DNA from 4 places in the Cohnella algarum genome. Region 4 is predicted to be linked to each of the others. Evidence: riboswitches for the same ligand, from Rfam matches in the RefSeq annotation. Region 4 holds a riboswitch; each other region holds the start of a gene.
The links. Region 4 has a riboswitch for cyclic di-AMP ahead of JW799_RS10875 (C40 family peptidase). Riboswitches for the same ligand answer to the same signal wherever they lie in the genome.
Positions count from the first base shown of each region.

Region 1: it holds a riboswitch for cyclic di-AMP, as region 4 does, so the genes downstream of both, JW799_RS16890 (TrkH family potassium uptake protein) here and JW799_RS10875 (C40 family peptidase) in region 4, are expected to answer to the same signal.
Region 2: it holds a riboswitch for cyclic di-AMP, as region 4 does, so the genes downstream of both, JW799_RS07835 (ubiquitin-like domain-containing protein) here and JW799_RS10875 (C40 family peptidase) in region 4, are expected to answer to the same signal.
Region 3: it holds a riboswitch for cyclic di-AMP, as region 4 does, so the genes downstream of both, JW799_RS09030 (C40 family peptidase) here and JW799_RS10875 (C40 family peptidase) in region 4, are expected to answer to the same signal.

Region 1 is NZ_JAFHKM010000002.1:3,770,386-3,778,223, reverse strand. It holds gene JW799_RS16910 (LysR family transcriptional regulator) at 1-927, shown strand; gene JW799_RS16905 (polysaccharide deacetylase family protein) at 1,351-2,235, opposite strand; gene JW799_RS16900 (potassium channel family protein) at 2,329-2,991, opposite strand; gene JW799_RS16895 (TrkH family potassium uptake protein) at 3,007-4,347, opposite strand; gene JW799_RS16890 (TrkH family potassium uptake protein) at 4,366-5,709, opposite strand; cyclic di-AMP (ydaO/yuaA leader) riboswitch at 5,836-6,006, opposite strand; gene JW799_RS16885 (hypothetical protein) at 6,284-7,267, shown strand; gene JW799_RS16880 (CPBP family intramembrane glutamic endopeptidase) at 7,219-7,838, shown strand, end outside.
Region 2 is NZ_JAFHKM010000002.1:1,738,632-1,746,469, forward strand. It holds gene JW799_RS07825 (HD domain-containing protein) at 1-42, shown strand, start outside; gene JW799_RS07830 (TatD family hydrolase) at 83-856, shown strand; cyclic di-AMP (ydaO/yuaA leader) riboswitch at 1,036-1,258, shown strand; gene JW799_RS07835 (ubiquitin-like domain-containing protein) at 1,696-2,682, shown strand; gene rnmV (ribonuclease M5) at 2,929-3,486, shown strand; gene rsmA (16S rRNA (adenine(1518)-N(6)/adenine(1519)-N(6))-dimethyltransferase RsmA) at 3,494-4,393, shown strand; gene yabG (sporulation peptidase YabG) at 4,488-5,372, shown strand; gene veg (biofilm formation stimulator Veg) at 5,442-5,717, shown strand; gene JW799_RS07860 (small, acid-soluble spore protein, alpha/beta type) at 5,877-6,056, shown strand; gene ispE (4-(cytidine 5'-diphospho)-2-C-methyl-D-erythritol kinase) at 6,253-7,116, shown strand; gene purR (pur operon repressor) at 7,232-7,838, shown strand, end outside.
Region 3 is NZ_JAFHKM010000002.1:1,980,180-1,988,017, reverse strand. It holds partial or broken gene JW799_RS09040 (M1 family metallopeptidase) at 1-1,044, shown strand, start outside; gene JW799_RS09035 (hypothetical protein) at 1,056-1,874, shown strand; cyclic di-AMP (ydaO/yuaA leader) riboswitch at 2,079-2,223, shown strand; gene JW799_RS09030 (C40 family peptidase) at 2,228-2,704, shown strand; gene JW799_RS09025 (DedA family protein) at 2,770-3,387, opposite strand; gene JW799_RS09020 (YqaA family protein) at 3,409-4,002, opposite strand; gene uxaC (glucuronate isomerase) at 4,298-5,707, opposite strand; gene JW799_RS09010 (Gfo/Idh/MocA family protein) at 5,800-7,095, opposite strand; gene JW799_RS09005 (helix-turn-helix transcriptional regulator) at 7,238-7,838, shown strand, end outside.
Region 4 is NZ_JAFHKM010000002.1:2,398,022-2,405,859, forward strand. It holds gene JW799_RS10855 (multicopper oxidase family protein) at 1-1,134, opposite strand, end outside; gene JW799_RS10860 (response regulator transcription factor) at 1,261-1,938, shown strand; gene JW799_RS10865 (sensor histidine kinase) at 1,998-3,347, shown strand; gene JW799_RS30400 (four-helix bundle copper-binding protein) at 3,363-3,677, shown strand; gene JW799_RS10870 (hypothetical protein) at 3,614-4,855, shown strand; cyclic di-AMP (ydaO/yuaA leader) riboswitch at 4,997-5,129, shown strand; gene JW799_RS10875 (C40 family peptidase) at 5,133-5,606, shown strand; gene JW799_RS10880 (cell wall-binding repeat-containing protein) at 5,798-7,075, shown strand; gene JW799_RS10885 (D-alanyl-D-alanine carboxypeptidase family protein) at 7,232-7,838, shown strand, end outside.

The sequences.
Region 1 (7,838 bases), 1.4 Mb from region 4:
ATGCTGGAAGATATGAAGCTGTTCGCCACCGTCGTGGAGCATTCAAGCCTAAACCGGGCCGCCGAACGGCTCAATTTGACGCAGCCCGCGCTTTCCCGCCGCATCGCCCGGCTGGAGCGGGAGCTGGAGGTCGATCTGTTCCGGCGGATCGGCAAAAGGCTCGAGCTGACGCCGGCCGGCCAGCTCACGTACGAATTCGCGCTGGAGCTGCGCCGCTTCCACGGCGAATACCTTCAGCGCTTGAACGCTTTCAAAACGGAGGAAGCGCCGGTGACGACGATCGGCGCGAGCCTGACGTCGCTGCAAACGACGCTTCCGGAAATCGTCAAGGCGATCACCGAAAAGCATCCGAACCTGGAAATCAAGGCGATCACGGGAAAATCGCATGAAATCGCCACGCTCGTCAAAGAACGGAAAGTCGACTTCGGCATCGTCGCCTCGGCCGTCGACGACGACCCGGCCGTCACGAGCGTCCCCCTGTTCGACGACAGCCTCATGCTCGTGCTGCCGCGCACGCATTTTATATTGGAAAAAACCCAGCTCGAAATGAAGGATTTGAACGGCCTGCCGATGATTTTATTCGCCCCCGGAACCTGGTACCGCACGCTTACCGACGAGTTGTTCCGGCGCCATGGGATCAAACCGGACGTCCGCATGGAAATCGATTCGTTCGAAGCGATCGTCCGCCTGCTCGCCGCTTGCCGCGCTGGCACGCTGCTGCCGACGTCCTATCTGCGCCCGCAGCTTCTGGAAGACAACGACTTGTACGTCGTCCGGCTCAAGGAGCTGGAGGTGACCAAGCGCACGACGTCGCTCATCTACGGAGACTTGGGCTGGCTCGTCCCGTCCACGCGGTATCTCATCGAAGAGACGATCGCCTATTTTTCCCGGAACAGCTTCAAATCGAGCGAGCATTTGACGCCTTGATGGCGAATGTTTCCGGTATATTGCCCGTTAAAAAGTATGTTATCCTCACTAGGAGCTGGATAGACTCTTCCGAGTCAGGAAATTCAAGCTTAATCTGCCAAAACCACCGATATTTTCATCCCCGAATCGCGCGAAAAAGCGAAAATCTTCGGCTTCCAAAACGTTAAACTGTACATTCTCGAGTAAGCTCGAGCCGCAATTTTCGCACATAGGAGCTGCTGCATAAAAAAGATTGGCGACGTCAGGGAGCATATCCCTGCGTCGCCGTTTTTTGTTTTCGGTTCCGCTGTCGCCACTATTCGCAACCTCTCAATGGCCTTTCGCCTTCCCTTTCCGCGGGTACGTTTTGTACAAGAAATGGTCGTTAATTGCGATTTCGCGCTTCGGGGCAAATAACGGTCCGGGGAGGCCGTTATTCGCGAATTACCCCGCACCGTAGGCAAATGGAAGCTGCCACGAAGCCGCTCTGATTCGCGGTCCGCTTTCCGGCACGGCCAGCATTTCCGTGAGCGCGACCGGCTCGTATCCTTTGGCGCGAAGCCAATCGATCAGCGGGGGCAGCGCCTCGACCGTGCCGGACAAATCCTGTCCGACGCCTCCGCCCGCGTGCAGCAAAATAATCGAACCCGGCCGCACCGCCTCGGTCACATTCCGGATAATTTCGGGCGCTTGAAGCTGACGCCAATCGAGAGAGTCAACGTTCCAATTGACGACGGTATAGCCCTGCGAGATCGCCCACTTCAACTGCGGCTCCGTAATCTCTCCGTACGGCGGACGGATCAGCTTCGGGACGAACCCGATTTGCTTGCGGATAATCGCACCCGTCCGTTCGATTTCGGAAACCATTTTCCGCGTGGACAATCGCGAGAAATCCGGATGGCTGAACGAATGGTTGCCGATCGCATGCCCTTCGGCGTGAATTCGCTTGACCAATCCCGGATGCTTGGCCGCTTTCATCCCCACGACGAAAAACGTCGCATGCACCCTTTTTTCCTTTAAAATATCCAGCACCTGCGGCGTAAACCTCGGATCCGGCACGTCGTCGAACGTCAGCGCCACCTGACGGGGGCGGCCCGGAGCGGATAAAATAAACGCGCCTCTGTACCTTCGCTGCATATCGGCCCAATTTAGCTTCGGCCGGCTTTCGTTCGCGCGAACGAGACGCTCCGTTTCCGCGTTCGTTCCCGATCCAACGAGACGCCCCGCTTCCGCGTTCGTTCCCGCAGCCGCCCCTTCTCCTTCGGCGAACAGCAAAAGAACGGCGCAGCCCAGCAACAGCGCGCGCCGTCCCCATCCCGATATAAGCATCGCTACCACCCCACTCCCTTGAGAAACCTGCGCCTCCCATAGGGTTAGCGGAACGACTTTTTATCATGCATAAGCATCTGGCCCGATCTGCGGCTATTTCTCGATCGATTCCTGAAATTGCTCGATTTGCTCGTTCGTCCCGATGACGACCATGACGTCTTTTTTCTCCAGCAAATCTTCGGCCGTCGGGGCGATAATGATGCCTTTCGGCTTGTTGATGGCCACGACGCTGCAGCCGAAGCGCCCGCGGGGATTGACCTCGGAGAGCGATTTGCCCGTCAGGCAGTCCGGCACGTTCAATTCCGCGATCGTGTACGTCTTCGAAAGCTCGATGTAATCGAGCAGATTCGGCGAGACGAGCTGGTGCGCCACGCGAATGCCCATATCCCGTTCGGGGTAGATGATCCGGTCGACGCCAAGCCGCTCCAACACCCGGCCGTGAAGCTCGTTCACCGCCTTGGCGACGACTTTTTTGACGCCGAGCTCCTTTAGCAAAATCGTCGCGAGAATGCTCGCCTGGATGTCGTCCCCGATCGCGACGACTCCGCAATCGAAATTGCGGGCGCCGATGGAACGGAGAACTTCCTCCTCCGTTGCGTCCGCAACGACCGCATGCGTCAGGACGCCGCTCATCTCCTGCACCTTTTCCTCGTCGCGGTCCACGCCGAGCACCTCGAAGCCGAGCTCGATCAGCTCGCGGCCCAAGCTCGACCCGAAACGTCCCAGTCCGATAATGACAAATTGATTCAGCTTCATGTTCGCTCTCTTCCTCTACCCGATCATAATTTTGCCTTCGGCGTGGCGGTACAGCTCGCGGCCCTTTCTCGGTCCGAGCGCATAGCCCATCGTCAACGGGCCCAATCTGCCGATAAACATCAGCAAAACAATCATGATTTTCCCCGCGTCCGTCAGCTCGAGCGTCAAGCCCATCGACAGGCCGACCGTGCCGAACGCGGACGTCGCCTCGAATAAAATCATCAAAAAATGGCGGTCCTGCGTCGTCGAAAGAATCATCGTTCCGATCAGGACGATGGCGAGCGATATAAGCGTAATGGTGAGCGCTTTATATACCCGCTCCTGGGCGAGGCGGTACCGGAACATCGCCACGTCCTGCTTGCCCCGGATCATCGCCCACACGGCGCCGAGCAGCGCGGCGAACGTCGTCGTCTTGATCCCCCCGCCCGTCGAGCCCGGCGACGCCCCGATAAACATATACAGGATGATGAAAAATTGGGTCGCCTGGCGGAGCGAAGCGATATCGAGCGAGTTGACGCCCGCCGTGCGAGGCGAAACCGACTGCAGGAACGCGGCCAATATTTTCTCGCCGAACGTCAGCGGGCCCATCGTGTCCGGATTGGAGTATTCGAAAATGAAGATGACGAACGCGCCGAACAAAATCAGAAACCCGGACATGCTGAGCACGACTTTGGAATGCAGCGTCAGACGCCTCGTTTTTTTGAAATCCGCCAAATCCGACAGCACGACGAAGCCGAGCCCGCCCGAGACGATGAGCAGCATCGAAACGATGTTGACGAGCGGATCCCCCGCGTACATCGTCAGGCTCCGGTAATCGCCCATAATATCGAAGCCGGCGTTGTTGAAGAAGGAAATCGCATGAAAAACGCCGAGATACGCCGCGCGGCCCGGGCTGACGTCGAACATGAATCTCGCGGTGAACAGCACCGCTCCGGCGGCCTCGATCGACAACGCGTAGACGACGACGCGGCGAACGAGCCGCACGATGCCTTCGATGCTCGTCTGGTTGAGCGCTTCCTGCAGGATGAGCCGCTCCTTGAGCGAGATGCGCCGCTTCAGAAAAATGGCGAACAGCGTAGCCATCGTCATGAAGCCGAGCCCGCCGACCTGAATGAGAACCAGAATAACCAGCTGGCCGAATACGGAATAGTGCGTGCCCGTATCGACGACGACGAGCCCCGTCACGCAGGTAGCCGAAGTCGCCGTGAACAGCGCGTCGAGCCAGGGCGTCGCCTCCCCCGTCGCGGACGCGGCGGGCAGCCGCAGCAGCTGCGAGCCGATGAAGATGATGCACGCGAATCCGAGCACCAGCAGCCGCGGCGGCGATGCCGTCAACCACTTGAAGGCCGCTTTCATGGCTCTTCACCTCGCATTTTATCCAATGATGATCTTCCCTTCCGCATGCCGGTACAGCGAGCGATTTTCCCGGGCGGCGAGCGCGAAGGAGAGCGTATACGGACCGACCCGGCCGACGAACATCAGCAGCATAATGATGATTTTCCCCGCCGTCGACAGCTCCGTCGTCAACCCCATCGAAAGCCCCACGGTAGCGAACGCGGAGGTGGCTTCGAACAGGACGCCCATGAACGACGCGTTTTCCGTTACGGACAGGATCATCGTCGCCGCCACGAGAATCGCAAGAGAGAAAAAGGTGATCATGATCGCCTTGTACACCTGGGTTTGGCCGAGACGGTGGCGAAACAGAACGACGTCCGTTTTCCCCCGGATGACCGCGTAAACGGCGGCGACCAGCACCGCGAACGACGTCGTCTTGATTCCGCCGCCCGTCGAGCCGGGCGACGCGCCGATAAACATCAGCCAGACGATAAAAAACTGCGTCGCCTGGCGCATGTCGTACATGTTGAGCGTGGTGACGCCGGCCGACCGCGGCGTTGCCGAATGCAGCAGCGCGGCAAGGAGCTGGTTGCCGAAGTTTAACGGCCCGAACGTTTTCTCGTTCGTATATTCGAAAATGAAAATGACGATCGCGCCCCCGACGAACAGCAGAACGGTGACGCTCAGCACGACCTTGGAATGAAGCGACAGCCGTTTGCGCTGCGGCCACTCGACCAAATCCGCCAGGACGACGAAGCCCAGGCTTCCGCAAAGGATCAAAATGATGGAAATGACGTTCATGTAAGGATCGGAAACGTAATCGGACATGCTGCGAAAATCGCCGAACAGATCGAACCCGGCGTTGTTGAATACCGATACCCCGTGAAAAATGCCGTAGTACAGCGCGCGTCCGAGGCTCATTTCCTCCATGAACCGGATCGCGTAAAGCAGCGAGCCGACCGCTTCGATCGTCAGCGCATACAGCACGACTTTGCGCACGAGCCGGACCAGCCCCTCCAAAGTGTTCTGATTCAGGGATTCCTGCAGCGCAAGCCGGTCCCGCAGCGAAACCTTGCGCCGAAGCATGAGAGCGAACAGCGTTCCCATCGTCATGAAGCCGAGTCCTCCGACCTGGATCAGGATCAGAAGAACCCAGTGGCCAAACGCGGAAAAATGAGTTCCGGTATCCACCACGACGAGACCGGTCACGCACAGGGCGGAAACCGAAGTGAACCAGGCGTCGATCCAGCTCAGCGTTTGGCCGCTCACGACGGAAACCGGCAGCTTGAGCAGCACGGCCCCGACCGCGATAAGGAACGCGAAGCCGAATACCAGGGTGCGATAAGGCGAAGCATAAAGCCAGCGAACGGCTTTTTTGTACAAGTCGGTCACCTCGTTCGAAGTCAAGCGTCATCCGTTCCGTCCAAACCCGTGAGGGCGAAAAGTTCACCCTTAATCTTTCCGAAATCGCAAAAAAAGACACCGGCACTCCGGTGTCTTCGCACACTGAGTCCTGTTCGGCTGCAGCCTACGAGGTTAGCTGACGGGTTCGGGCCTGAACAGGCAGCCCTATCCCGCGCGCCGCCTGCGCGCGCAAGGAATTCACCCCGACCGCGGCGCCAATGCGGCGGCGGCATTTGGTTCCCCCGTTTTCTTGCGGAAATTCGGCTGTTTAGTATGATAGGGAATAACGATAATAATCGAATGCAAAATTACATACCATCGCATTATAGTCTCTCCGCTTAACGCGGACAACTGCCAAATCCGGCTAATAATGCAGTTTGGAGCGTTAATTGCTTCGGCAAGCGGCGGAAACGGGGAGCGATGCATCAATCTTCGCGGTTATCTTCTATTTTCGTTAATTTAGCTAGCAATCGGGCGGAAAACGAGAAAAAAAGAATTATGCGTCCGGTGTATGCGTTTACCTGAACGATTCGAAAGAGCGGAGTGATCGAATTTGATTTCGAAGCGTTGGCTCGTTTGGTCTGCCATCGGTCTCGTCTTGTATTTTTTTATCCAAGTGGCGCCTTATTTCGGTTCCTTGCAGGACTCCGGGGATTTCGGCATGCTGACCCGCGAGGAAGCGAAGTCGGCGGCGCTTGAAGCGGCAACCGCTCGGTTCGGCATTCCCGCTTCGGACCTGGGGGAAGCGCGCGCAGCGCATCTGTCCGACAGCGAGGGCGTGAGCTACTTGTCCAAAGAAAAGCTGCTCGAAGCTTATAACGACGCGTGGGACGAGCGCTTTCCCACCGATGTTTATCGCGTGGACATTCCGCTGGGAGCCGAAAGCAAGCTGGAACTGTCGCTTCACATGAAAACCGGGGAACTCGTCGCGTGGCGCCACGCGACGGAAGGACGATCGACGGGCGGCGCGGACGAAGATCCCGCCCTCCTTGTCCGGCAGGCTCGCGAAACGTTGGCCGAATGGGGCTTCGCCGCGGAAGACTGGGAACCGACGGGCGAAGTCGCCGCGGACGGCGCGGTCGGCTTCCAGTCCCGGAAAGCCGGGCTCGGAGAGGCGAAGCTGCAAGTGTTCGTCAAGCCGGCGCAGCGTTCGCAAGCTTCCTCCGGAACCGGCGCGGAAAGCTCGGCAGCGGAAGACGGCATCCTGCCCGACCGCGCCGGGAGCGAGCTTCGGTACCGGCTTTTGCCGCCCGCATCCTTTATGCAGTATTTGGAGTCGCAGGAGGAAAAGGCCGCTCTCCTGTCCATTTACGGCTCCATGCTTCCGCAGCTCGTCCTGCTCGTTCTTGCGGTCGTCTACTCGGGGCGTACAGCAGTTGGACCTCGTACCGGCGCGGGGCCTTTTTGGCCCCTTTGTTTTTTGTTTTGTATGCGGCCTTTACGTTCAATATGGCGCCCGCCTTCCGGGCTCAGGCCATCGAATCCGGCATGGGGCAGCCGGAAGCGGCGGCGTTCGGATCGATCGTTTTCAATCTGATGATGCTCGCGGCGATGGCGCTCCTGACTTACTTCTCCGCGGTCGCCGGCGACGGCCTGTGGAAATCGGCGGGCCGCGATTTGTGGCCGAGCTGGCGTCAGCCCGACTACGGCCGGCGGGTGCTCGCCGGCATGGGTCGGGGCTACTTGCTGGCGTTCATCGTGCTCGGCGTCCAATCCGTCGCGCTGCTTGCTTTAACCTTTTTGCTCGGGTCGTTCTCTTCCTCCGACGTCACGCAATCGACTTACAACATGACGTATCCTTGGCTGATGCCGCTGCTCGCCTGGTGCGCGGGCATCTCGGAAGAGCTGCAGACGCGGCTGTTCGGCATCGGACTGTTCCGCCGCTGGCTGACGGGCGGGGCTCGCCGGCTGCTGCGCCGGGAGCCGTCTCCGCGGGCGGCGAAAGCGCTGACGTTCGCGGCGATGCTGCCGGCTTCGCTGCTATGGGCGTTCGGGCATGTCGGCTATGCGATCTATCCCGTTCACACCCGATTGATCGAGCTTGTCCTGATCGGCTGCCTGTTCGGCTGGTTCATGCTCCGGTTCGGCCTGATCGCCGTCATTTTCGC
Region 2 (7,838 bases), 660 kb from region 4:
ACGGAATTGGAGCCGGAAATCCGCGAGCTTTTCGGAATGTAAAAAAAAGAACTTGCAAAAGCAAAAGGAGACGCCATACGCTATGTTATTCGACACGCACGCCCACCTGGATTCGCCAAAGTTTGACAGCGATCGCGAGGAGGTCATCGCCCGCGCGCGGGAAGCCGGCGTCGAAACGATCGTCAATATCGGCTTCAACCGGGAGACGATCCCGACGACGATGGCGCTCGCGGAGAACTATCCGTTCATTTACGCCGCCGTCGGCTGGCACCCGACCGACGCGATCGACATGAAGTTTGAGGACGATTTGGCCTGGATCGAACGCTTGTGCGCCCATCCGAAGGTGGTGGCGATCGGCGAAATCGGGCTTGACTATTATTGGGATACGTCTCCGAAGGACGTTCAGCACGCCGTTTTCCGGGAGCAAATCCGTTTGGCCAAACGCCTGCGCAAGCCGATCGTCATCCATAACCGGGACGCCCACGAGGACGTCGTCCGGCTGCTTCGCGAGGAAGGCGCCTCCGAGGTCGGAGGGATCATGCACTGCTTTTCCGGAAGCTGGGAAACGGCCAAAAAATGCCTCGACATGAACTTCTATATTTCGTTCGGAGGACCGGTTACGTTCAAAAATGCAAGGGTTCCCAAAGAGGTGCTCGCGAACGTGCCGGACGACCGTTTTTTGATCGAAACGGACGCCCCGTATTTGACTCCGCACCCCTACCGAGGGAAGCGAAACGAGTCCGCTTACGTGCGGTTCGTAGCGGAGGCAGCAGCGGAAATAAAAGGGAAATCCGTGGAAGAAATTGCAAATTTAACGACCGAAAATGGTCTCGCCTGTTTTCGTCTACCAAGATAAAACGCTAACAATCGAAGAAAAATCATTTAGTTATGCGAAAAAACTGGTTTTTGATCGATGAAACCTAAAAATTCAGCTTTATTTCGTTCAAAAATGGAGGATTTCGCGCTTTGACCCTTCTTTACACCTTTGGCGCCGAGAGGTTATCATCTAATCCAAGAGTTTGAATATGGCATCCCTTTTCCAGTGCGCTGAGTCTCCGAACGGAGAGCGGGGGACCCGACGCGGAGGACCGGTTCGTACGCGAACCGCGATTTCCGCGGCCGAGTAATCTTGGGGTGAATTTTGCTGGCAACCGAAGCATCCGTCCAGGCCGGACGGTCCGTCGGATTGCGGGCGGATAGGGCCGCTCTCTTGGCCCGAACCCGACAGCTAACCTCGCAAGCGTATGAGAGAGAGGTCACCTCGTGCTGCCCATTTCCCTTTCGACGTCGCAAGCGGAGCCACGAACAGATCCTCTGTCCGTCGGCTTTTTTTGTTGTCCGTTTTTTGCGGGAGGAAGAGGCGAATGTTTTCGGGCGGCGGGTTGGTGCCGTTTACTGGTGAACGACGGCCGGGTGCTTTCGTGCGAAAGCCGCTCCGTGCGAAGCCCAGCGCCGTTAACCAAAAGGATAGTCGCGTCAGACGAAGTCATGCTTAGGCAGTCGACGGCGGGGCTATGAAGGAGGAACGAGAAAATGGGAACCGTTCCTGTCGGGAACACCCATGATCCACGACCGACCGGCAAGCTTTTCGCAGCGCGATGGAAGCATGAGCATTTGCGTTTGATCCTGCTCAGCGCAATTCTCTCTTTTGCTATGACCATCTTGTTCTTATTGCTGCTACACGGCGCGTCCGCCATGAGCGTAACCGTCGTGGACGGCGGGACGACAACCGTCATCAAAACGAAATCGTCCGATGTGCGATCGCTGCTCTCGGAGCACAACATCACCGTCGGCCCGCACGATCAAATATCCCAGCCGCTCGATGCCGAGCTGCAGGAGGGCAGCACGATCGCGATCGATCGCGCCGCGAAAGTCGTCCTGCAGGCGGACGGGAAGAAGGAGATCAAATATACGACCGCAGATTCCGTTCAGGAAGTTCTGCACGCCTCGAACCTCTCGTTGTCGGCGGACGACCGGGTAACGCCCGACAAGTCGGCGCCGGTTACCGAAGGCATGACCATTCAGGTGCTGAGAGTGGATAAAGAGGTCGTGGAAACGTCGCATCCGGTGACGTTCGCCATCGTGGAAAAGCAGGACCCCACGCTGCCCGAGGGCAGCAAAAAAGTGATCCAAACCGGCAAGGAAGGCACGCTCGTGACGAAAACCGAGCGCGTCTATGTCGACGGTCGCCTGGTCAGCGACCAGCTGGTATCCAAAACGATCACGCAGCCGTCCGTGCAGAAAATCGTCGCGGTCGGCACGAAGAAAAAAGAGCCCGAAGTCACGACGTTGTCCTACGACGCTTCGGCTAACGGCACGGTTCAGCTTAACGGAAAGTCGGTCAAAGTGAAGCAGGTGCTGAAGAACGTCAAGCTTACCGCCTATACGGCGGGCCCGGAATCTACGGGCAAGGACGTAGGCGACGAGGGCTACGGCATTACCGCATCCGGAACGAAGGTGTCGGAGGGCCGCACGATCGCGGTCGATCCCGACGTCATTCCGCTCGGCTGGTGGGTCTACATCGATGGCATCGGCTTCCGCCGAGCCGAAGACACCGGCAGCGCCATCAACGGCAAAAAAATCGACGTGTATTTCGACAGCGAGAGCCATGCGAAGAAGTTCGGCTCCAAAAAAGGATACACCGTATACGTCATCGGCCCTGTCAAGCCTTCCGCCGACTAAAGCGGAGGCGCAAGGGCGATTCCCGGTCGTGCCGGATCCGCCGCCGCGGTCCGGACGGCCGGACGGCGTCAATCGGGGATGCCAACCGTAGACGCCGAAGAACGAGCACATTTGACATAGATAGCGGCAATTGCAGGGAAGGGGCTTTCGGGCCTCTTCTTTTTTGCATGGGCAAGGTTATAATAACGAGTAGGACTTTGCCCGTCCTTTGGGCGAACCCGAAGAACGGAGCGGAAGGATCAAGCGATGATTCAGGAAATGATTGTGGTGGAAGGCAAGGACGACACGGCCGCCATCCGGCGGGCGGTGCAGGCCGATACGATCGAAACCGGCGGCTCGGCGATCGGCGAAGACGTGCTGCGGAGAATCGAGCTGGCGCACAAGCGGCGCGGCGTGATCGTATTTACCGATCCGGACGCTCCGGGGGAGCGGATTCGGAAAATCGTCGCCCAGCGGGTGCCGGACTGCAAGCACGCGTTTCTGACGCGCGCGGAGGCGAGAGGCAAGGACGGCATCGGCGTGGAGCATGCGTCCGACGAGGCGATCCGCCGGGCGCTTGCGCAGGCGAGAAGCGGCGAGGCGGCGCCGGAGGCCTCGGGGGAGGCCGACATCGCCTGGTCCGATCTGATGGACGCCGGACTGATCGTTCACGCCTCGGCGGCGCGGCGCCGGCAGCGGATGGGGGAGCTGCTCGGCATCGGATACGCCAACGGGAAACAATTTTACAAGCGCTGCGTCATGTTCCGCATCTCGCGGGAAGAGTTCTTGGACGCGTTAACGCAGCTGGAGCGGGAAGGACTGTAGGCGGAAGATGAACAACAACGGATCGCGCGGGGGAGCCGACATCGCAACCCCGAACCGGACGAAAGACATTATTCGCAGGCACGGCTTTACGTTCAAGAAAAGCCTGGGGCAAAACTTTTTGACCGACAAAAACATTCTCGATAAAATCGTCGCGGCGGCCAACCTCGGCCCGGAAGCCGGAGCGCTGGAAATCGGGCCCGGCATCGGCGCGCTGACGGAGCGCCTCGCGCAGGAGGCGGGGCAGGTGGCGGCCGTGGAGATCGACGACCGGCTCATTCCGATTCTCCGCGAGGTGCTGTCGGTCTACGACAACGTCACCGTGCTGCACGCCGACGTGCTCAAGGCCGATCTGCGCTCGTTATGGCAGGAGCGATTCGCCGGCTGCGAGCGCGTCAGCGTCGTCGCGAACCTGCCGTATTACGTTACGACGCCGATCATCATGAAGCTGCTGGAGGACCGGCTGCCGATCGAAGCGATCGTCGTGATGGTGCAGAAGGAGGTCGCGGAGCGCATGGCCGCCTCGCCGGGCGGCAAGGATTACGGCTCGCTCAGCATCGCCGTGCAGTACTACTGCGAGCCGGAGTACGTCTGCACCGTGCCGCCGGGCTCCTTCATCCCGGCGCCGAACGTCGACTCGGCCGTCATCCGGCTGAAGCGCCGCGGCGAGCCCGCCGTGGAGGTGCGGGACGAGGCGCGGTTTTTCCGCATCGTCCATGCCGCGTTCGCCCAGCGCCGCAAAACGCTGCACAACAACCTGGCGGCGTTCGCCGGCAAGGAGCGCAAGGGCGAGCTCGCGGACGTTCTGACGGCGTCCGGCATCGATCCCGGACGCAGGGGCGAAACGCTGTCGCTCGCGGAGTTCGCCCGTCTCGAGGGCGCCCTGGCCGCTGCGGGCATCGTGAAGTGAAGTAAACGGGACGCCGAACCGACGACGCATCGGTATTTGCCCTGCACCATGTGGCATTCGCCTCCATAGGATAGACGAAAGAGGTGATTTGCCCATGAAGCAGGGGGATTTGGTCGTCCGCAAATCGTACGGCGGTGACATCCTTTTCCGAATTGCGGCGCTATCCGGCCGCTTGGCGATTTTGCGCGGCACGGATTATCGTTTGCTTGCGGACTCGCAGGTGGAGGATTTGCACTCGGTGCGGAACCCGGACGAGCTGGGCGGAACCCGGCAGGTACGCATCCGGGCAAACGAGTCGCTTCGGCGGATGAAGGAAGAAAGGGCGCAGCTGCGGCCGCATGGCGGGCAGGCCCAGCCGCTCGGCTACGCGCCGCGCCGCGACCCTTACTTCGAGCTGCCCGGAAAGGTGCTCCATCTCGACGGGGATCAGAACTACCTGAAGAAAAGCATGGCCGTGTACGAACAGCTCGGCATTCCCGCGAATGGCGCTCATTGCCACGAGTCGCAAATGCCGCAAGTGCTCATGCAGCTTCTTCCCCGGGTAAAGCCGGATATCGTCGTCGTCACCGGCCATGACGGGGTCCTCAAGCAGAAAAACGATACGCAGAGCCTCAGCAGCTACAAAAACTCCTTCAATTTCGTCCGGTCGGTGCAGGTGGCCAGAGAATACGAAAAGCATCGGGACTCCCTGGTCGTCATCGCGGGGGCGTGCCAGTCCCATTTCGAGGCCATCCTTACGGCGGGGGCCAATTTCGCGAGCTCGCCGGGCCGCATCATGATTCACGCGCTGGATCCCGTGTACGTAGCCGTACGGGCGGCGTTCACTCCTTTTCGCGACACGATCAACATCGCCGACGTCATCGCCCACACAATCAGCGGCATTCAGGGCGTCGGAGGCGTCGAAACGATGGGGAAATATCGGATTGGGCTGCCAAATCCAAAAAACATTGTTGACAAAAAAACGGAAACGCTGATATAATATTTTTTTCGATTTGACAAACCACCTCCCTTTAGTTATAATTTACAGGGAAAGAGGTGGTAGTGGATCATGGCTAAAAACACGCTTATGGAGATCAAGCGGAGTTTGGAACCCCATGTCGGCTCCAAAATCATGCTCCGCGCCAATGGTGGACGCCGCAAAACCGTCGAACGAACCGGCGTGTTGGAAGAGATCTACCCGTCCGTTTTTATTGTCAAGCTGGACCAGGAACAGAACGCTTTCAAGCGGGTTTCGTACAGCTACGCCGATATTTTGACCGAATCCGTGGAAGTGATGGTTTGCAACGATGACGGCCAAGTTCGAATCAACTTCATGTCGCATTGACACGGTTTTACACACACGGGCAACCGGGCGCCAAGCGCCCAGGTTGTCCGTTTTGCGTGTTCGAAAGCCCGAGGGTGATATCGATTCGCCGCAACGGGGCATCCTAAGTCCGGGCGCACAGGTTTGTCGCCACTTGCTTCTGAAAAAGGAGGCGTTCCGATGGGCCGCAGAAGGAGCACGATGTCCGAGCAGTTCAAGGCCGAGCTGGCCAAGGACCTCGGTTTTTACGGCACGGTCGAGCGTGAGGGCTGGGGCGGCATTCGCGCCAAGGATGCCGGGAACATGGTCAAGCGCGCGATTCAGATCGCCGAACAGGCCGCAGCCAAAAAACCGCAATGAAGCGGGAGGCAGGGCAAGGACGCCGACGGGAAGGCGCTGCCGCCGCCCTGCCTCGGCCTTTTCTTTGCAATCGCTCTCAAGGCCGCTGCCGCGCCTTTTTTAACCTAAATCGCAATTCCGCCGGGGGTTTGTTATAATATGTAAAGCTTTCGACCGCTTTAACGAACCGGTTTTACTTAGCCGACAGGTGATGAACATGACAAATAAAGTGTACGAAAAGGCCCCGGCCAAAATCAATTTGCTCCTCGACGTGCTGCGGAAGCGGGAAGACGGCTACCACGAAGTCGAGATGATCATGACGATGGTGGATTTGGCCGACCGTCTGGAACTGTCCGAGCTGCCGCGCGACCAGATCGTGCTTACGAGCCAAGCCGGATTCATTCCGCTCGACGAGAAAAATTTGGCGTTCCAGGCCGCCAGGCTGATCAAGGAACGCTGCGGCGTAAGACGCGGCGTGTACATACACCTGGACAAGCATATTCCCGTAGCGGCCGGCCTGGCCGGCGGCAGCAGCGATGCGGCAGCGGCGCTGCGGGGCCTGAACCGGCTATGGGAGCTGGGCCTGTCGGCCGGCGAACTCGAGCAGCTCGGCGCCGAGCTGGGCTCGGACGTTCCCTTTTGCATCCGGGGCGGCACGGCGATCGCCCGGGGGCGCGGCGAGAAGCTGGAGACGATTCCGAACCCGCCTCAGTGCTGGGTCGTGCTGGCCAAGCCCCCGATCAACGTCTCGACCGCCGACGTTTACGGGAAGCTGCGGGCGAACGAGCTGAAGACGCATCCGTCGATTCCGGACATGCTGGACGCCATTTCGCGGCAGTCGTTCGCGGACGTGTGCGCCCGCCTCGGCAACGTGCTGGAAACGGTCACGCTGGATCGGTACCCGGAGGTGCGGCAGATCAAGAACGTCATGGAAAAGCTCGGCGCGGACGGCGTGCTGATGTCGGGGAGCGGCCCGACGGTGTTCGGGCTCGTTTCCAAAGAATCGAAGGTGGCGCGGCTGTACAACGGGTTGCGAGGCTTTTGCAAGGAAGTGTACGTCGTGCGCATGCTGACGGGTTGAATTGACGTTTTATGTAAACAAAATTGTCATCCCTTTTCGATCCTCCTTGCCCAAAACCGGATAAAAATGATATGATGTCGATAAAATATTCGGGTTTGGACCGGGAGTGAGACTTTTGAAAAAGTTGAAGCGCAGCGCGCGCCTCGTGGAAATGACTCAGTACCTGCTGGCCCGTCCCCATACGTTAATATCGCTAACAGCGTTCGCCGATCGCTACCAGTCGGCCAAGTCTTCCATCAGCGAAGATTTGGCGATTATAAAAGAGGTCTTCGAAGAAGAAGGGATTGGAGATTTGCATACGCTGGCGGGAGCGGCAGGGGGCGTGCGCTACGTGCCGAAAAGCGGAAAAGAGCAAGCGCTTCAAAAAATAACGGCCGTCTGCAGGCAGCTGGAGCAGCCGGACCGGCTTTTGCCCGGCGGTTATCTGTATATGACCGACCTGCTCGGACAACCGGCTTTGCTGCAGGAGATCGGGCGCATGTTCGCGACGGCGTTCGCCGACCGGGATGCGGACGTGATCATGACCGTCGAAACGAAAGGAATCCCGCTTGCCTTCGCGGCGAGCGTCTACCTGAACATTCCGGTCGTCATCGTCCGCCGGGATCACAAAGTAACCGAAGGCTCCGTCGTCAGCATCAATTACGTATCCGGTTCCAACAAGCGCATCCAGACGATGTCGCTCACCCGGAGAGCGCTCAAGGAGCAGTCCCGCGTGCTGATCA
Region 3 (7,838 bases), 420 kb from region 4:
TTTTCGTCCATCGGCGTGCCGGGCGTCCGGATCAAGCTGTACATCGACCCGCTTCACAAGGATTTGCAGGAGCGCTATATGCACGCCGCCAAGTCCGCGCTGGCGCTGCTGGGCAAATGGTACGGGGACTATCCTTATTCCACCCTTTCCATCGTCATCCCGCCGGCCGACGCCAACGGCGCGGGCGGCATGGAGTACCCGACCCTCATCACGGGAGCGGCGGCCAAAAACGACAACCCCGGGTTCGAGCTGGAACGGACCGTCGTGCACGAAATCGCCCATCAATACTGGTACGGCATCGTCGCCACGAACGAATTCGAAGAAGCTTGGCTGGACGAAGGCTTTACGTCCTACACGGAAGATAAGCTGATGGAGGAAATTTACGATGTCGTCCCCAACCCTATCGTCGAGGCGAGCTATTTGACCCGGCCCGAACCGCTGAAGCAATACGCCTGGGCGTACGGCGATTCAAACAGCTACGCGGAAAACGTGTACATGCGCGGCAAGCTTGTGCTCAAAGCCATCGAACAGCAGGTAGGCGAAAAAACGATGAACAAAATCATGCGGACCTATTTCCAGACGTACCGGTTCAGGCACCCATCCTCTTACGACTTCCAGAAAGTCGTCGAGAGCGTGACGAAAAAGAAATGGACCGAGTTTTTCCATGCGTACGTCCAAAACGGCCAAATGGCCGACTTCTCCGTCGAATCGATCGAATCGCGCCTGAACGATCAGAACGTTTACGAATCCAGGGTCGTGCTGAAGCGCGGCGGCAGTCCCGAACCGGTATCGGTATGGTTCCAATTCGCCAACGGCGAAAAGCTGCGCAAAACATGGGACGGCGCGCAAAAGCACGTGCAGTTCCAGGTCAAACACGAATCGCCGCTGCAATTCGTGGCGGTCGATCCCGAAATGGCGGTCGTGCTCGACAATTACCGGTATAACAACTTTTTGAAAACCGATGTGGACGAACCCGTTCGGACCCGCTGGAATATCGGCTTGACCAAGCTGGTGGACGGTCTGCTCGGCATCCTGGCCTGGTGAGGTGAAACGAGATGCGCTCAATAATCCGCGAGGGATGGAGTTTGACCTCCCGGCATAAATACGTGCTGGTCGCCCTGTTTTTGTACCGGCTGCTGTGGGGCTTCTTTCTGTACCGATTTATCGATTCGGTCGTCACGCCGATCCTCGCCCGTTACCCCGACGGGCACCCGAACGGCAACGCGGTCCGGTTGTTCCTGATCGAGGCCCAATTCCGTCTGACCAAAACCGACCTCATGAACGAAGCTCTCCTTATGCTGGCGGGAATGCTGCTTCTCCGCATGGTGCTCACGCCGCTGCTGAACGCCGGCCTGTACTATTCCTTCCATCACGCCGACGAAGAGCGGGGAACCCGGATGCTCACCGGCATGCGCCGCGCGTGGAAGCCGGTCGTTCTGCTGTACCTGCTGGAGAACGCATTGGCTTTTCTGCCGGCTTTATGGCTCCTCCCCTTCGCCAAATCGCAATTTCTGGCGCAATTTTCCGTCGAGTCGTGGGCGTTGAAAATGCTCCCTTACGCCGCCGTCTGGATGTGCTGGATTTTTATCGTTCATCTGCTGTTCCAATTCATGCAGTTCGGCGCCGTATCTAAGGATGGCATCGTCAAAGGGCTTGCCCGCGCGTGCGCCAAAGCGCTGCCGCTGGCCGCCGTTACGCTGTTGCTGACGGGGATCGGCGCGGCGGCTTCGGTCGCCGTCACGGGCGCGACGATGTTCTGGACCGGATTCATTTCCGTCGCGGTTCACCAAGCGTTTCAATTCGTCCGAACCATGATGGCCGTCTGGACCTCGGCCTCCCAATACGCGTTATGGAAGGCCGATTCGGCCGCCTGACCGTCGTTCTCCCCCGCCCCTCGCCCTGCAAACGTTCGCCAAAAAAGCTATTCCGTCGCCGCGATTCGCAGCGCCTGGAATAGCTTTTTTCGTTTTCATTCCGGTTTTTTCGCGTTTATTAAAGCTTTCTTAACTTTATATTAACGAATTCTAATCTTTTATCGGCAGGAAAAGACTCCCACTGCGCGAATAATTAATTCTCATGTGCGAAAACTGCCGAATTTCCTTGCACAGGGAAACGGGGGAACCAGATTTGCCGGGTGAATTGATTCCGCTTCGCTAGCAGGAATCATAGGGAACCTTCTACCGAACCCTTCAGCTAACCTCGTAGGCATTGGAAGGAGTCACTTGTTTTGCGGAAGTTGTCACTCGGTTTTCTTGCTTTCTCATTCGCGTTCTTGCTGGCCTTTCAGGCGGGAACCGCGTCTGCGGGCTCCAAGCTGAACGACGAGGTCACCGATCTGATCGGTGTCGACTACCAATACGGCGGAACGACGACCAGCGGGTTCGACTGCTCGGGCTTCACGTCCTACGTATTCAAGAAGTTCGAAATCAAGCTGCCTCGTTCGTCCAAAGACCAGTTCGAGACCGGAACGGAAGTCGAGCAAAGCGAGCTGCGCCCGGGAGACCTCGTGTTCTTCAACACGAACGGCAAAGGCGTATCTCACGTTGGCGTATATGTCGGAAACAACAAATTCGCCCACGCTTCGACATCCAAAGGGGTTACGGTAACCGACCTCGACGAAAGCTATTACGCAAAACGCTACCTCGGCGCGCGCCGCGTCCTGGACGACGCAACGTACGAGGCAGTGGCCGCTTACAAAGCGTAAGCCGCTAGTATCGCCAAGGGTCTCCTGTCGCTAGCAGGAGGCCCTTTGTCATGCTCCTCACCGGGTCACCGTCCGGCCCGCTCCAGCCGGCTGCGCCGCCACTTCAAGCCGAAGACGACGGCGGCGGCCGCGCACAGCCCCGCGAAAACGAATTTCATGTACCGTTCGACTAACCCGAAAACGATCTCCCACTGGTCCCCGAATCCGTACCCGATCAGGAAAAAGGCGCTCACCCACAAGGCGCAGCCCGTGTAGGCGTACAGTGCGAAAGAACGGTACGGCACTTGGATAATGCCGGCGAAATAACCGATGAATTGGCGGATGCCCGGCAGAAAATAGCTGAACAACAGCACTTTGCTTCCGTACCGGTCGTATGCTTTGCGCGTTTTTGCCACATGGTCGGGTTTGAGAAACAGCCACTTTCCGTATCTTTCGACAAGCGGAGCCCCGATCTTGCGTCCGAGCCAGTAAGTCGCCGTAATGCCGATCACCGCGCCCGAGTAAGCGGAACCGAGCGCCGGAAGCCACGCCAAAATACGTTGCGACGCCAAATATCCGGTTAACGCCAGCGTCGTATTGCCGGGGGGAATCGGCAGCGCGATCGCGTCCAGGGGCAGGCCGATCAGCAGCACCCAATAGCCGTATTGCGAAAACAATCGTTCGATGTATTCCAGCAATTCCATTTGCCAGCCCCTTGCCGCACCTTACAGTTGCTGTTGCTCGGCGTTTCGCGCCTGCTTCTTTCGGTCGTGTCTTCGCTTCAGCCATAGGCCCAGGAGGAGAATCGGAACGAAAATCACGAAAATGTAGAGCGATACGTCCTTGACCATGCTCTCCGCCATCCGGCCATAATAGTAAAACAAAAACCCGACGACGTAAAATTTGACGGCCCGGCCTATGGCGGCATAGCCGATCAGCTTCCATAGAGGAAACTTCAAACACCCCGACATGATCGTAAACACTTTGAACGGAATCGGAGTGAACGCGCCGATAAGCACGGTCGCCTCGCCGTTTTTTTGGAACATGGCGGTTGCCTTGTCGATCCATTCCTTTTTCAGCAATTTGTAGAGCACCGAATGACCCAGCAGCTTGCCGATCCCGTACCCTACCGGCGTTCCGAGCAAACAGGCGATATAGCCCACGGTCGCGTACCATAACGCCGACGAAGGGTCGACAAGGCTTAACGATACCTGCAGAAAAAAGGCCGGAATCGGAAAAATGATGGCATCGACGAACGAGTGAATCGCCAATCCCCAGACGCCAAACTCCAAAAAAATGTCGACCAAATTTTGAAACATTCTGTTCTCCTCTTTTACGGCCTGCAGGTTTTATTATAAAGAATCGCTGCACGGCCCGTCATGAACCTGCGTCGGTTTTCGGACTGGACTTTAGGCGGGGCAAAAAGGCTACATTAAGGGTTACGTTGGCGCAAAAAAAAGGATGCAGGGAGTTTTCGAAAGAGGCGGGCAAAAGCGGGTAAAGCCGGCTTCGTCGTCTTTTCCTTCCCGGCCGCGAAAAAAAGCCGCCCCGGACCGGCCGTCCCGATAGGAACGAACCGTGTCGAAGCGGCTGATGCTTCGGATGCGCTCGGATTTAACCGAATTGGAAATAGGCCTTCGCGTTCCGGTAGCTGATGTCCTGGACCATTCCGCCCAGCAAATCGAAGTCCCGCGGCACTTCCCCGTCTTCGGCCCATTCGCCGAGCAGGTTGCACAGGATGCGGCGGAAATACTCATGGCGCGTATACGACAGGAAGCTGCGCGAATCGGTCAGCATGCCGACGAACCGTCCCAGCAGCCCCGTGTTGCCGAGCGCCTTGAGCTGGTCCAGCATGCCGTCCTTCGTATCGTTGAACCACCAGGCCGAGCCCAGCTGGATTTTGCCCGGAACTCCTCCGCCCTGGAAGCTTCCGATCGCCGTGCCGAGCGCGTACAGATCGTTCGGATTAAGCGAGTACACGATCGTACGCGGCAGCGCGTCGTCCCGCTCCAGCGCGTCCAGCAGCCGGACCAGGGGACCCGCGACCGGGCCGTCGTAAATCGAGTCGTAGCCCGTATCCGGACCGAGCTTCTCGAACATGCGGCTGTTGTTGTTGCGCTGCGCGTGCATATGGAACTGCATCGCCCAGTCCAGCTTGGCGTACTCCCGGCCCAAAAACAGCAGCGTGAACGTCTTGTACTTCCGTTCCTCTTCCGCGTCGATCGGCTCGCCCGCCAGCGCCTTGGCGAAAATCGCCGCGGCCTCGTCCCGGGTCGCCTCCGCGTAGCCCATCGCGTCCAGCGCGTGGTCGGAAACCCTGCAGCCCGTCTCGTGGAAGAAGCGGATCCGCTCGGCGAGAGCAGCCAGCAGCGCGTCGTAATCGCGCACCTCCCGGCCGGCCGCCTGCTCCAGCTGCTTCAGCCACGGCAGGAACGTCGCCCGGCGAATTTCGAGCGCCTTGTCCGGACGGAACGACGGCAGCACCTTGACCTCGAAATCCGGCAGGTCCTTGATAAGCCGGTGATATTCCAGAGAATCGACGGGATCGTCCGTCGTACAGATGACCTCGACGCCCGATTTGACGATCAGGTCGCGGGCGGAAAAGCCGCCTTGGGCGAGCTGGGCGTTCACCTTTTCCCAAATGACCGGAGCGTTTTTCTCGTTCAAAATTTCCTCGACGCCGAAGTACCGCCGAAGCTCCAGATGGGACCAGTGATACAGCGGATTGCCGACGGCCGCCGGAACCGCTTTCGCATATGCCAGAAACCGGTCGTAGTCGGACACGCCCGCCCCGCCGGTCACGAGGCTTTCTTCGGCCCCGTTCGTGCGCATTGCCCGCCATTTGTAGTGGTCGCCGTACAGCCACACCTGGGTCAGATTTTCGTACGACTGGTTCTCGTAGATTTCCTTCGGGCTCAAATGGCAGTGATAATCGATGATCGGCATTTTGGCCGCGTAATCGTGATACAGCTTGACCGCGGTCTCGTTGCCCAGCAGGAAGTTATCGTCCAAAAAAGGCTTCATCGGCATTCGTCTCCTTCGCTTATGCTTCCCGAACCGTCATGGCGAAGCGGACGAAGCCTTCGCCGCTTCGCCCGCTCCCGATTGTCCGATTGCTAGTTGTGGAACTTGACCAGATCGTTGATTTGCACGGCTTGCCCGGTCCGGATGGAACGATTCGCCGCGATGCCCGTCAGAATCGACCTCGCGCCGTCGACATGGTTCGCCGCGCGGTTGAACTTGTCGGGAACCGGAACCCCGAACAGATCGTTCAGCAGCACCGGATCGCCGCCGCCGTGGCCGCCCTGCTTCTTTTCGAACTCGACTTTGTACGGTGCGCCGAACATCGGCAGCACGGTGAAGCGGATGCCTTCGAGCGCCCCTTCGTCCGACTTTTTGCCGCCGGAGTTGACGTACGATGTTTCGACGACCTCCAGCTCCAGACGTCCCTTGCTGCCCGTAAACGCGATCCGGTAGCCTTCCCACGGCGCATACGAGGTCAGCGAATACGTCAAAATCGCCTGGTTCCGGTAGCGAACGATGACGCCCATCGTATCCTCGATGCTGATGCCGTCGCCGAATACGCTTTGGTCGCGGCGGTAGCCGTCCTCGTGTTCCGCGTCCAGGTACATCGCCTTCAGATGCTCGTTGCCGTCCAGCGGCAGCGCGAACGGATCGCCTTCCGCGTTCGGGTTGCCGGTCGCGCGCTCGTAAAATTTCGTCACGCCGCGCTGCTCGGCGTTTTCGCGGCCGTAGAACAGCAGGTCGCCGAACGCGAACACCGTTTCCGGCTGCGAGCCGATCCAGAAGTTGACGAGATCGAAGTGGTGCGTCGACTTGTGCACGAGCAGCCCGCCGCTGTTGCGCTTGTCGCGGTGCCAGCGCCGGAAATAGTCGGCGCCGTGCTTCGTGTTGAGCAGCCATTCGAAATGAACGGCGTTCACTTTGCCGATGACGCCGGACTCGATCAGCTCCCGGACCTTCGTATGGTGCGGCGCGTAGCGGTAGTTGAACGTCACGCGGACGTTGCGTCCGGTGCGCTCGACCGCGTCGACGATTTCCTGGCATTTTTTCTCGTCGACGGTCATCGGCTTCTCGGTGATGACGTCGCAGCCGAGCTCCATCGCCCGGATGATGTACGTATGGTGCGTGCGGTCCACGCTCGTGACGATGACGAAATCCGGCTTCTCCGTTTCGATCATGCGGTCGAACTCGTCGGTTTTGTACGTGCGGACGCTCGGGTAGTCGTATTTTTCGGCCAGCAGCTTGTTGGCGTAGTTCATGCGCGTCTGGTTGATATCGCAAAACGCGAGCAGCTCCGACGTTTCCCTGAAATCGCTTGCAATAGCGCCATAGAAAAATTCGGCTCTGCCGCCCGTTCCGACCAGTACGTATTTCTTTTTCGCTGACATGATGGCGTTCTCCTCTCGATATGCGGGAATTGCTTTTATTCTAAAGCAACGAAATGCTATAATTCTGCTAAAATGATGCCCTTTTTCCGAGAAACCCCGCATATTTTGCTTTTTGTTCCCGCATTCGAAAGGAGACCGACGCATGCAGCCGCCGACCGCATGGGAAACGAGCCGTTACGGCCTCGAAACGGACCACTTCGTGGAATACGTAAGACGAAGCGGACCGTACACGATGCAATCCGACCATTTCCACTCGTATTACGAAATTTACTACCTGCTGTCCGGCAAGCGCATTTACTTTGTAAAAGACCGCACGTACACGGTGGAGCAGGGAGACCTCGTCTTCATCGCCAAAAACGAGCTGCACAAAACGCTGCACGCCGGCGAATCCGGCCACGAGCGGGTCGTCATCCATTTCGGCGACGCCTTCATCCGGGAACGGGGCGGCCCTCACGCCAAGCTGCTGCTCAGCCCGTTCGAGCAGAAAAGCCATGTCATCCGGCTCCCGCTCGCCGAACAAAAAGCCGTCGCCGGCACGATCCGCCGCATCGTCGCCGAAATCCGGAACAAACCGCCGGGCTACGAGCTGACGCCCGCCGCCGGCATCGTCGAGCTGCTCCTTGCGACCGCGCGCTACCTGCTGGACAACGAGCCGGTTCCCGTCTTCGACTCGACGCCGCTGCACGCCAAAATCTCGGAAATCGTCCGCTACCTGAACGAGCACTACCACGAGCCCGTCAAGC
Region 4 (7,838 bases):
GCCATATTGGGTCATATCGATTATGGTGCGCTGTTCGTTGTCCCGTTTCGCATCGCCTTCCACGCCTTCATAAACAATCGGTATGGCCAATGTCGGCGCTCCCGGATTTGGGCTTTGCTCCGCCAACATCCAGGCACCGGGATTATTCGCGACAAATTCGATGTCGTAACGTTCACCCGGAGCGACATTCAACAATTGACCGTTCACCAAAGGCGGGTTGTTAATGGGTTGCCCGTCTGTGGAAACGATTTTGAATTCATGACCCTGCAGATAAAGCGGGTGGGACAAGAACCCGGCGTTGATCAGCCGGATGCGCACCGTTTCGCCTTCCTTAACAGTCAATGGCGCGATGGATGAACCCGATTTACCGTTAGCGGTAAAGATGGTGTACATCATCGGCATCATTTCCGCATCGCTCATCCCGGCCATGCCATTGTCCGAAGAGTCCATATCCATATTGCCGTGATCCATGCCGCTCATATCCATGGAACCATGATCCATCTCGCCGTCTTCCATCCAATCGTCCAACACAAGCGTGTAATCACGGTCCGGCTTCTGTTCATCCGGATCCTCCACAATAAAGGAACCGTAGAGTCCTTTATCCAATTGTACAACGCCATCTTGGTGGGAATGATACCAGTAGGTGCCGGGGACGTTCGCGTTAAATTTATACGTAAAACTTTCGCCGGGTTGAACGGCGTTCATCGTAACGCCTGGAATCCCGTCCATATTGTTCGGGACCGGCAATCCGTGCCAGTGAATCGTCGTCGGTACATCCAATTCATTTTTCAGGGTGATTTCCACGTCGTCTCCGAGTTTCACCCGAATTTGGGGACCGGGAACCGTGCCGTTGAATGTCATCGCAGTCCGCATGTTGGTTTCATTGACCATCAGATGATTTTCTTGCGCGGTTAAGGTGAACTTGGTGCCGGTGAGCACTTCGGGAGCGCCGCCGGACTCCATATTCGCCATGTCCCCGGACGCGCTTGGACTTGCGCCGCTTTGGCCCATATCCATATTGCTGTGATCCATGCCGCTTATACCGCCGGAACCGTTCGTGCAGCCGGCCAAGATCAAGATCAACGAAATCGCTATTGCTGCTACCACGAATATTTTTCGATTCTTACGTATCATTGTTTGCAATCCCCTCTTTATCATTTGTTTATTTACTTCCACGTTTGTATGATAAAAAAGAAGTGTGCAGAAAGTATGCAGAACTCTTGAACAAAATCACAAAAGTCTATCCATAGGGTGGGATTTATGCATACCATCTTGATTGCTGATGATGAAGAACCGATGCGCGAGCTGTTAAAGGTACATTTGATCGGCGCCGGATATCAAGTTGATGAGGCCAAAGACGGAATGGAAGCTTTGGAGAAATTGAGGAAAAACTCCCACTACAGCGCTCTGATTTTAGATTGGATGATGCCTTTTATGGATGGAATGGAGGTAATTAAAAGGGTTCGAGAATTCAGCTCCATTCCGATTCTTATGCTGACTGCCCGTAATGAAACGGAAGAAAAAGTGAAAGGGTTTTTGAATGGCGCTGACGACTATGTGACAAAGCCTTTTGAAAGTGCCGAACTCCTAGCGCGTATTCAAGCATTGCTTAGACGGGGGACAAGCCCTTATCAAGAAACCGACAACCGTTTGATGTACAATGGATTGGCCATAGACCAAGGAAGCCGCACAGCCAGGTTTCAGGGCAACGCTGTCTCCCTGACGCAATCGGAATTTGATTTGTTAGTCCTTTTTGTAAAGCATCCGAAACAAATATTTAGCCGAACGCAATTGATTGATCAAGTGTGGGGCGCCGATTTTGAGGGAGACGAGCGTACCGTTGACTCGCATATCCGCAATTTGCGCGGCAAGCTGAAGAGTATCGGAGCGAAGGATTTTATCAAAACCGTTTGGGGAATGGGGTACCAATTCGTATGAGGATATGGTCCAAACTCCGAAAGCCGCGGCTCCGTGTCCATCATAAACTGGGATTCACTATGTTTATAACCATCGTCTTATTATTGCTTGTTTTGGAGTTCGTATTTTATGCGATGTTTACCCGATTTTACGTTCAGCAGATCGCTGATGATATGATTCACCGCGGACATAGTCACGCCAATGCTCTTCAAGCCGATTGGTCGGAGAATATGCTTCGGCATGTGGCGGAAATGGAATCGTATTCCCGTTATACGGTTGCGGTTATAGACGTTCGTGGAGAGGTGCTGGTATCTTCTGCGCAGCTGGACATGGTGCAAACCCAATTTTTAAACGGTTATGAATCACAGTTGGAGTACGAGTGGGTTCAAAGGGATTGGCGACGTCAGCCATATTTGATTTCCCAGTCACCCATTATCCTTGCAGACGGGGAAACGGCCGGCCATGTGATGATGTTCACCTCAACGGCGCCTATACGTGATGCTCTGCAGTCCTTTCAAGCATTGCTTCTGCTCTTTACGTTAATCTCGATCCTTTCCGTTTTTTTCTTCATCTTTTTGTTTTCAAATTGGATTTCCAAGCCGTTGGTTGCCATGAAAGATGCCATTTATCAGTTAACCCGGAACGATTATCGTTTTGATCTCCCTGTGAAAAGCGATGACGAAATCGGGGAATTGAACCGCTCCATCATGGATCTTTCGGCTGAATTAAAGCATTACCGTACAGAAAGACAGGAATTCCTGGCGGAAATCTCCCACGAACTTCGCACCCCCATTACGTTCATTCGCGGTTATTCCGAAGTCCTTCAAAACCCGCAGCTGAAAGACGAAGATAAGCAAAAGTATTTGAGATTCATCCATGATGCGGCCGGCCGTCTCCATCGATTGATTGACGACTTGTACGAATTGATGAAATTGGATCAGGTGCAAGTGCAAATTAAAAAAATGGACGTAGATCTTACCCAGTTGTTAAGCCAAATTGCAGAAGAGAATGAAGATCGATTCCAAGTATCGGAAATTTCTTTCCACGTAGAGCTTCCTTCAGTTCCTTTATGGATTGTCGCCGACCCCAGCCGAATGGTGCAAGTGATCGTAAACATGCTGGAAAATTCGCGAAAATATACGCCACGCGGCGGGAGCGTAACGCTTACGTTAACCTCCAAGAAAAGCCAGGCGATTATCGAAATCCGCGATACCGGAATCGGGATTCCGAAGGATCAGCTTGCACTCATTTGGCGGCGGTTTTACAGAGTGGAAAAATCGCGGTCAAGGGACCACGGCGGCGCCGGACTCGGGTTGTCGATTGCCAGAAGGATTGTCGAATTGCATCAAGGAACTATAGAAGTGATCAGTGAAGAAGGAAAAGGAACGACTTTTACCATTCGAATACCTTTGCGAGAACCTCTCAATTGAACGGCTCAGCTCGTTGTGTATGATCATAATGAAGCAACTTGCGAACATATGATCACCCTTCTCAGCACCTACCCCGATGTGCAGGCGAGAGCCAACCAGATTCAACTTCTTCGAGATTGCGCCTTGATCTGCGCGACCACAGCGGCTTATCTCGAACGCCGAAGTCAATTATCAACGATTTTTTTGTTTAGAAAGGGTATTTTCAGTGTTATAATTATCCATTATTTGTGTTCTTCTGTTCTGCAAAGGGAGGGTTTCAGTGCTTCATGGAACAAATCATTAATGCGTACAAGAATGATGAAGAGTCTGTGTATCATACTTGGTTTTTGAATAACGACGAACGTCTGAAAGCGTTCCGGTTCATCCGGAAATCACTCATCAAAGTAATAAACGAAATTGAAAGCGGCACATTTGGCAATGACTTTAAAGGTTCCAGTTTGGAGACGGTTTTATCGGCTATTTCCGAGCAGAAACAAATATTTGAAGGGGCCGCTCACGCCTTTTATTGGAAACCTAAGCTGCGCATTCCGGATATTTATGAAAATGAACCCAACAAAAGAGCGTTTGGCCGTTTCTTGAAAGCATGTCTGGAAGCAACAACGGAAGATCAAGTCATGAGCGAAATCGTCAAATTAAACGTTCTACAGATAAAAGGGTTGGGACCTGCAGTTGCCAGTATTTTGTACTTTTTGCATCCAACATGGTTTCCGCCATTTAATACGGCCATTGTCAATGGATTTAATGCTTTGTTTTCGGAGAAGAAAAAACTCGGATCATGGATATCTTATCTGGAAATGCGCGATGTCATTCTCGCCTACAACAACAAGTACCGCAACCTTTTGTCAAAAGATCTTGGAGCCATTGTGGGTCTTTTGTTTGAAATCGGCAGCAATCGACTCGTCGTTCAACAGAATGCCCAAAAGGTTATTGAGATCGACAATATAAAATTACATAACGCATTGGAAAAAAGACATAAAGAAGTGCTGGAAGATGAGCATGAAGAAAACGCCCACACCGAGATGCAATATTATTTGGCCAAATTGGGCCGATCATTAGGTTATCAGGTATGGATTGCCCGCAATGATCATAAACGAATTTGGAACGGTCAACCGCTCGGGGAATGGTCCATCAAAAATTTAAAGCTGGAGAATGTACCGGATGCCGTTATGGATACGGTTTCGCTTATCGATGTCCTGTGGCTGGATTCTAATGATCATATCATCAGCGGTTTTGAGGTGGAGAAGAGTACGTCGATCTATTCGGGGATATTGAGACTGAATGATTTGGCTCTTTCCTTGAATTCGGGAGTAAATCAATTTTATTTGGTGGCGCCTGATCAAAGGGAGAAGGAGATCCAGGCTCAACTGCTGAGACCCTCCTTTCGAAACTTGGGGGCAATGACCATTTCCTATATTCTTTTCAAAGATTTGCGCTGTGACTGTGAAGCCATGTGCAAATTCGGAACGGATCATTCTGTTCTTCAGAAAATATGCAAAACAGTATTATAAAAACCTTCAAACCCTTACTTTCCCTTACTTTCGCGCCGCCACTTCGGGCGGTGTTTTTGTATGCTGCAACCTTGACCGGACATGAGAGAATTCTAATCTTCAGTCGACAGGATTTCTACAATTTTCTACGAAATAATAAACAATCAAAAATTGCCGAATTTCCGAAATGGAAAGCGGGGGAACCCGATTTGGGTGAATTGATCCTGAATGAATGGATCATAGGGAACCTTCACCGAACCCTTAAGCTAACCTCGCAGGCATGAAGGGAAGAGTTCTGTTGAATCGAAAATGGATCAGTCTAATCATTTTTGTTGCCGTATTTTTTACAGGAGCAAGTACTGCGTTTGCGAGCCAGTCCAAATTGGACAATGCGATCAATGAAGTCTTAGGCACCCCGTACAAATGGGGAGGAACAACGGTTAAAGGATTCGATTGTTCCGGTTTTATCCTGTATATCTTCAACCAGTTTAATACCGAGCTTCCTCGCACATCAAAGGACCAATCCCAAATCGGCACAAAAGTTGAAAAAGAAGATCTGCGGCCCGGGGACATGGTTTTCTTCAACACGGATGGTAAGGGTGTCTCTCATGCCGGGATTTATATTGGAGAAGGCAAATTCGCTCATTCGTCAAGTAGCAAAGGGGTAAGCATCAGCAAGCTTTCGGATTCTTACTATGAGAAGCGTTATGTTACCGCACGCCGCGTAGTGAGCGACGAAACCTATTCAGCCATGATTTCTACAGTCGAATAGATGAATAATCGAAAATTCACCAACCATCTGCGCCGGTGAGTCTATCGGTTTAGCGTTTGAATATCCACAACCAGGCTAAGTTTAGCTGGTTTTTTCTTTTTTTCGGCGAAATTGGGGGAAAGTAGCCTCTTGATGAATGAAAAATATCCGGAGAGGAAAAATACTGCCAAACAAAGTCAGGAGGCCTTCGAATGTGGAACAACATCATTGCCAGCACTTTCGTCGGATTGCTTGCGGTCACTTTGATCGGCTGTGCATCTCAGGACAATGGATCTCCAGCTGCTTCGCCTCCACCAGCAACAACGCAATCCAACCAAAGTGAAACAGGAAATCCTGCATTCAATCCGTTGCCTTGGATGGCCACCAAAAATACGACTCGTATTAACACTTCGGATCCTGTGGAAGCTGCCGTATTCATATCACGAACCTTGTGGCCGGCAACAAGTGAATCCAATCGGCCGGGGGGTGTCATCTTGGTTGCCGGAGACAGTTGGCAAAATGCGCTGGTGAGTGCCGATTTAATTCATCATCCGATCAACGGCCCTATATTGTTCGTTGATGAGAATGGAATTCCGGATTTAACGCGGGAAGAAATGATGCGGCTTAAACCGACGGGTTTGATGTCGAATAAGGATATCCAAGTTATCGTGGCAGGGCCGGTCAACGATCGCGTAATGGATGATTTAAATTCGCTTGGTCTCAAGGCGGACCGGATTGAAGGGAACACACCGGCTGCATTGGCGCAAGCGATTGACGATTATTACGCCAAAGCAGCTGGCAATAATCTGCCCCCATCCGTTATTGTAGGTTCCCTGGACAGTCCGGAATATACGGTTCCCGCTGTCAACTGGATTGCTCATATGCCGGAGCCGTTACTGTTTGTTAATAAAGACGCCGTGCCGGATGAAACGACGGCGGCGCTCAAAAAACGGAACGGGAAAGCCAACATCTACATCATCGGACCGGAATCCGTCGTATCGGCGAAGGTGGAAAAGGAACTGTCATCTTACGGAAAAGTTGTCCGGATCGCCGGCAACGATCCTTATCTCAATGCGATTGCATTTGCCAAATATAAAGACACCTCCAATGATTTCGGATGGGGGATTACGACTCCGGGCCATAACTTCTCGTTTGTTGAAGGTAAATCCTTCATGCTGGCAATTGCTGCTGCGCCATTTTCACATCTGGGGAAACATGCACCGCTGCTCTGGACGGATCAAAATCAAATGCCCGAATCCGTCATGACGTATTTGATGTCCGTTCAGCCTAAATACAAGAAAAGCCCGACGGAGGGTCCATACAACCATGTGTGGTTAACTGGCGAAGAGGATCTTCTTTCAGCGCAGGCTCAAGGTGAAATCGATGGAATGCTCGAAATTGTTTCTGCGACAGGCGAGGGACATGGCATGCCTGGGATGGAGGATGAAAATCAAGGCAATGAATCAAGCGGTCACGTTATGTCAAAATGAACAAATAAACGATCACCCACAGGGTCAGTAGCTTCTTCAGAAATCTGGTCCTGTGGCTATTTTTCTTTTTTGTACTACAATGTGTAATGATTGTGAAGGGAAGTTTTCAATGGATGAGTTCAAGCAAAGGATGTTGCAACGATGAGGTTTTTCTCCATGACGCAATTATTCCAGTTGACCCTCGTTTCGGCGTTAATGATCATGTCGCTGCCACAGAATACGTTTGCAGATGGCAGTAAGTTGGACGCCGGTGATTTATCGGCAGAATCAGCTATATTGATCGATGGTGCATCGGGGACGGTATTATTCGAAAAGAATGCTGATCGGCAAATGTATCCGGCCAGCATCACCAAAATCATCACAGCGATTGTCGCATTGGAAACCACAGATTTGAATGAAATCGTGACGGTATCCAAAGAAGCCAGATACGAAGACGGAACTCGGGTTTACTTGGCGGAAGGCGAGCAGTTGACGATGGAGAAGTTATTGTATGGGCTCATGGTCAACTCGGGCAATGATGCCGCAACGGCGATCGCTGAACATATCGACGGATCGAAACAGCAGTTTGCCATTAGAATGAACGAATTTGTGAAGACGAAAATCGGCGTTGCCAACACGATCAGCAAAAACCCATCCGGTCTGCCTGATCCTGAACATGTCACGACAGCAAGGGACATGGCGAAAATTGCACAATATGCGATGCAGAACAGCACGTTTCGGAAGATTGTATCCACGAAAGAGATGGATTGGAATGGAGAGGAGT